Prochlorococcus marinus XMU1412: one gene and its partner. The main gene of each other region encodes a partner of the protein of the gene in region 2 in a complex. Links are inferred from orthologs where the notes say so. Each region holds a gene or a part of one and is shown on either strand. Other genes may lie near its edges.

Region 1 (2,799 bases), 130 kb from region 2 along the record:
ATTTTCTTTACATGCTGACTGAAAAAGAACAAGATCCTATAGCTGCAAAAGTTTTTGATAGGTGTTTAATTCTACATGCCGAACATAGTTTAAACGCAAGTACATTTAGCGCTAGAGTTACTGCAAGTACTCTTACAGACCCATATGCTGTCATCGCCTCTGCAGTAGGAACCTTGGCTGGCCCATTGCATGGAGGAGCAAATGAAGATGTAATTGCAATGTTAGAAGAGATTAAAACCCCAGAAAATGCTGGATCTTTTTTAGATAATGCAATAAAAAATAAAAGCAAGATCATGGGCTTCGGCCACAGAGAATATAAAGTCAAAGATCCAAGAGCAATAATTCTTCAAAAACTGGCAGAAGAGCTTTTTATAAGATTTGGAGCTGATGAAATGTATGAAGTTGCTAAATCAATTGAGGCAGAGGCAATACCAAGACTTGGACCTAAGGGTATATTCCCTAACGTGGATTTTTATTCTGGTCTTGTCTATAGAAAACTTGGTATTCCTCGTGATTTATTTACGCCGATTTTTGCCATATCTAGAGTAGCTGGTTGGTTAGCTCATTGGAGAGAGCAACTTGGAGCAAACAGAATTTTCAGGCCATCGCAAATCTATACAGGTTCAGCACCAAGAGATTGGATCAGCCTAGAAAATAGAGAATAATATTTGTAGCTTTTCATAAAAAACACACATATTGTTTGTGAAGAGTTAATCTATAAAGTAAATAACAAAAAAATTTTGGAATACGGATTAGATCTCGAATATAGTTTTAATGAATTCTTAAAAGGTTTTGGCCTTTCCAGCGAAATCGCTCATATAATTTGGCTCCCTCTACCAATGCTTTTGATTTTGGTAGCTGCAGTAGTTGGCGTTTTAGTAACAGTATGGCTTGAAAGAAAAATATCTGCTGCTGCTCAACAAAGAATAGGCCCCGAATATGCAGGAGCACTTGGCGTCCTCCAACCAATTGCTGATGGTCTTAAGTTGCTTGTTAAAGAGGATATTATTCCTGCTAAAGCGGATGGAATACTCTTCACTGCAGGACCTATATTAGTTCTTGTCCCAGTTATTCTGTCCTGGCTAATCGTTCCTTTTGGACAAAACCTTTTAATAAGTAACGTTGGTATTGGAATTTTCCTATGGATTGCTTTAAGCAGTATCCAGCCAATCGGACTTCTCATGAGCGGATATGCATCAAATAATAAGTATTCTTTATTAGGAGGTTTAAGAGCAGCAGCTCAATCAATAAGTTATGAAATTCCTTTAGCTTTATCTGTACTGGCTATTGTACTAATGACAAATTCTCTAAGTACTATTGACATTGTCAACCAACAAAGTGGTGCAGGAATTTTAAGCTGGAATATATGGAGACAACCGGTTGGTTTTATAATCTTTTGGATTTGTGCTCTTGCAGAATGTGAGAGACTTCCATTTGACTTACCCGAAGCTGAAGAAGAATTAGTTGCAGGATACCAAACTGAATATGCAGGTATGAAATTCGCATTGTTCTACCTGGGTAGTTACATTAACCTAATCCTTTCAGCTTTATTGGTATCAATACTTTATTTGGGAGGATGGGGTTTTCCTATTCCAGTTGAATTAATAGCTAAGTTTCTAAACTTGCCCATTAATGCACCCTTTATACAAGTTTTAACTGCATCAATTGGAATCATAATGACTGTATTGAAAGCATATCTTTTAGTTTTCATTGCAATATTATTGCGTTGGACGACTCCTAGAGTAAGAATAGATCAACTATTAGATCTAGGATGGAAGTTTCTTCTTCCAATTTCTCTTGCTAATCTTTTGATAACTGCAGGATTAAAACTTGCTTTTCCGCAATTCTTTGGTGGTTAAACTTAAGTAAAAATACTTAAATTTAAAATTAATCCACTAAAATAAAATAACTAAGTAAATTCTTCAAAATGAAAAATTTTCTTCAACAAATAAATAGCTATATCAAAGAAGCATTTAATGCTGGTAAATACTTATATAATGGCTTTTCAGTAACTTTTGATCATCTTCGAAGAAGACCTGTTACTGTCCAATATCCATATGAAAAATTAATACCTTCCGAGAGATATAGAGGAAGAATACATTATGAATTCGATAAATGTATTGCCTGTGAAGTGTGCGTAAGAGTTTGCCCCATAAATTTACCAGTTGTTGATTGGGTAATGAATAAAGAAACTAAAAAAAAGGAACTTAGAAATTACTCTATAGACTTTGGAGTTTGTATATTTTGCGGAAATTGTGTTGAATATTGTCCAACTAATTGTCTGTCGATGACCGAAGAATATGAATTAGCTACTTTTGACAGACACAATCTAAACTTTGATAATGTTGCACTTGGTAGGTTACCTACGAACGTCACAACAGATCCTTCAGTTAAACCTCTAAGAGAACTTGCCTATCTTCCTAAAGGTGTCATGGACCCTCATGAAATCCCAGCTTCAGATACTAGAGTTGGTAAATTACCTGAAGAAGTCTATGATTGGATGAGACCGGAACCCAATGAAAATAAAGATAAAGTTTCTAATCCAAACAATTAATTTCCATTAATTTATGTCCATTGCAATAACAACTCAAATTATTTGTTTTACGATTTTATCTTTAGTAATCCTTATTGGAGCTATTGGTGTTGTATTGCTTGAAAGTATTGTTTATTCAGCCTTTCTTCTAGGAGGAGTTTTCATGAGTGTAGCAGGATTATATCTTCTTCTAAATGCAAGTTTTGTTGCTGCAGCTCAAGTTTTAGTTTATGTAGGTGCAGTGAATGTATTAATAATCTTTGCAA
Region 2 (2,764 bases):
CAACAAATATTGATGTTATGTTATGGGCTGAATTAGAAGATGGTGAAAAAATTTTTGGTGAAAGCAAGATCAGTAAATCTAAAAAATTAATTTCGAGGATTGGTTACCTTCCAGAAAATCCTTCAGCTCTTCCAAGTGCTCTTGAATCTATAAAAGAAGCTGATTTAATTGTTCTTGGCCCAGGTAGTCTATACACTTCTTTATTGCCTAATCTGTTAGTACCCGAGATAGTGGATGCCTTATTGCAAAGTAATGCTCCTAAAATTTATATAAGTAATTTGATGACTCAGCCTGGAGAAACAGATGGACTTGATGTCTCTCAACATATCAAAGCAATAGAAAAACAATTATCAAATTTTGGAGTTAAAACTAGAATTTTTAATTCAATCTTATCTCAGATTCAATTTGAAAAGTCTCCATTAGTAGACTATTACGAAAGTAGAGGGGCAGAGCCTGTCAAATGTAATAAAGAAAAATTATTATCTGAGGGTTATTATGTTTTGCAAGCACCATTATATTCAAAAAAAATAACTCCAACTCTTAGACATGATCCAAGGAGATTAGCAAGAGCAGTTATGTTTATTTACCGCAAATTAAAGAAAATAAACTAATAAGCATCTTGGAGTTCATAGAAATCTGGCTGAATATAATCTTTTCGTAGTGGCCATCCTCTCCAATCTTCAGGCATTAATAGTCTTTTGGGATTTGGATGATCAATAAAATTTATTCCATACATATCAAAAGTTTCTCTTTCTTGCCAATCACTTCCTTTGAAAATTTCATACAAACTAGGGATTGATAAATCAGAATCTCTTTTTAAGAAAACTTTTAATCTCACTTCCTTAATTTTTTCGATTTTTTGTAAATCATCAACAGTTATAAAATGGTAGAAACTAACAAGATTTCTGCCTGGTCCTTCATCATATCCTCCTTGACATTGAAGATAGTTGAAACCGTAATTTCTCAAGGCAGATACAGCTTCATATAATTTGTTAGGTTCCACAGAAATGTTTTCAATTCCTAGGTGATCATCAGATAAAGATTGATTTGGAATTCCATCTTTAGTCAAAGATTGGCTTATAAACCCTTCTTTTTCTATTGAAGTATCTGAAGATGTGGCTAAACCGTCTTTTTCCATTAATCTTCTGTAGAGTTAATAATTTCAGTGTTTTCAGGTAATTCGGTTATTTGTTCTTTTTTGGAAGAAGGTATGACGTTAGCTGAAGTTTTGTTTAGATATTCACCTGTATTTTCTGAGAAAACAAGATTCATTTCGTGATCAGATGTTATGTATCTGTGAGTTTGCTCTGTTTTTGTGCGCTCTAAAATTGATTCATTACCAACTTTTTTTCTTAATTTAATTACAGCATCAAAAATTGCTTCTGGTCTTGGTGGACATCCTGGGAGGTATAAATCAACTGGTATCAATTTATCAACACCTCTTACAGCAGTTGTAGAATCTGCACTGAACATTCCCCCTGTGATTGTGCAGGCACCCATAGCAATAACATACTTTGGTTCAGGCATCTGCTCATATAGTCTTACAAGGGCTGGGGCCATCTTCATTGTTACTGTCCCTGCAACTATTAGTAAATCTGCTTGCCTTGGCGAGCTTCTCGGCACTAATCCAAATCTATCAAAATCAAATCTAGATCCAATTAAGGCAGCAAATTCTATAAAACAACAAGCTGTTCCGTACAAGAGTGGCCATAGACTGCTTAGTCTAGCCCAATTATGAAGATCGTCTAAGCTTGTCAATATAATATTTTCGCTTAAGTCTGTAGTAACTTGAGGTGCACTAAGAGGATTGCAAGTCCCTTCTCGAATTTCTCTTATTGCTTTTGGGGATAATTGTGGATTCAATTTTTTAACTCCATTCTAAAGCACCCTTTCTCCATGCGTATGCCAGAGCGATAACGAGTATTGCGATGAAAATTAAAGCCTCAATAAAGGCTAATAATCCTAATCTATTAAAGGCAACAGCCCAAGGATAAAGGAATACCGTCTCCACATCAAATATAACGAAAACTAAGGCAAACATGTAATAACGAATATTAAATTGAATCCATGCTCCTCCTATAGGCTCCATTCCGGATTCATATGTAAGTTTTCTTTCTCCAGTTCTGCCTTTTGGGGCAACGATGAGATTAGTAACTAGAGCTAATACTGGAACAGCTGCGGCGATTAGAAGGAAACCTAAAAAGTATTCATAGCCAGTTAATAAAAACATCTTAAAAAATTAATTTTGAATAAAAGTCGCTTAATTAAGCAAAATCTTTTAAAGTTCTTAAAGAACAATAATAAACCGTGAGTGAAAACATTCAACCAACCTCTGAGGAAAACAAAATAGTTGAAGATTTTGAGAAAGAAAAACTTTCTGAAAATTCCTTAGAAGCAAATGTTGAACAACCTATACTTAATCTAGAACAAAATAGATTCGAATGTAGAAGTTGTGGATATATTTATGATCCGTCTGAAGGAAATAAAAAATTAAACATACCTAAAAATACTCCTTTTTCAGAGTTAGATGGGAATACTTTTGCTTGCCCTGTTTGTCGAGCCGGTAAAAATTTTTATAAGGATATTGGATCTAGAGCAAAACCTAGTGGATTTGAAGAGAATTTAGTTTATGGATTTGGATTTAATAGTTTACCTCCAGGACAAAAAAATATATTGATTTTTGGAGGGTTGGCGTTTGCTGCTGCTATGTTCCTTTCTTTGTACTCTTTGCATTAATATAGTTAAATGAAAAATTTTTTTACCA

What was found. Proteins that work in one complex are often made in the same cells at the same time.
Region 1: the proteins of HA152_RS01535 (region 2) and nuoH are in contact, whole or in part, in a crystal structure (PDB 6Y11), measured with the Thermus thermophilus proteins. The link is inferred for Prochlorococcus marinus XMU1412 from one-to-one orthologs. Residues at the interface, in WP_096411117.1 of Thermus thermophilus: Arg16, Glu17, Gly18, Leu24, Leu27, Val28, Trp30, Gly31, Arg32, Asn34, Ser35, Trp37, Thr54, Asp55, Ala56, Asp59, Ala61, Arg62, Phe63, Gly64, Glu66, Val67, Phe68, Arg69, Ala70, Ser71, Arg73, Gln74, Ala75, Asp76; in WP_096411122.1 of Thermus thermophilus: Arg36, Val44, Arg45, Met46, Gly47, Pro48, Asn49, Arg50, Val51, Leu57, Gln58, Ala61, Asp62, Ile64, Lys65, Ile67, Phe68, Lys69, Glu70, Ile72, Val74, Glu223, Ala224, Glu225, His233, Thr234, Glu235, Tyr236, Ser237, Trp241.

What each region holds. Positions count from the first base shown.
Region 1 is NZ_JAAORJ010000001.1:152,780-155,578, reverse strand. It holds nuoH (NADH-quinone oxidoreductase subunit NuoH), read left to right. Parts: upstream 1-740; coding sequence 741-1,859; downstream 1,860-2,799. Other genes in the region: HA152_RS00840 (NADH-quinone oxidoreductase subunit J), read left to right, coding at 2,568-2,799; ndhI (NAD(P)H-quinone oxidoreductase subunit I), read left to right, coding at 1,928-2,554; HA152_RS00855 (citrate synthase), read left to right, coding at 1-665. UniProt on the Escherichia coli protein: NDH-1 shuttles electrons from NADH, via FMN and iron-sulfur (Fe-S) centers, to quinones in the respiratory chain. The immediate electron acceptor for the enzyme in this species is believed to be ubiquinone.
Region 2 is NZ_JAAORJ010000001.1:280,893-283,656, forward strand. It holds HA152_RS01535 (NADH dehydrogenase subunit K), read right to left. Parts: upstream 1,864-2,764; coding sequence 1,138-1,863; downstream 1-1,137. Other genes in the region: HA152_RS01525 (gluconeogenesis factor YvcK family protein), read left to right, coding at 1-611; HA152_RS01530 (NAD(P)H-quinone oxidoreductase subunit J), read right to left, coding at 608-1,138; HA152_RS01540 (NAD(P)H-quinone oxidoreductase subunit 3), read right to left, coding at 1,868-2,230; HA152_RS01545 (rubredoxin), read left to right, coding at 2,308-2,736; HA152_RS01550 (photosynthesis system II assembly factor Ycf48), read left to right, coding at 2,746-2,764. UniProt on the Escherichia coli protein: NDH-1 shuttles electrons from NADH, via FMN and iron-sulfur (Fe-S) centers, to quinones in the respiratory chain. The immediate electron acceptor for the enzyme in this species is ubiquinone.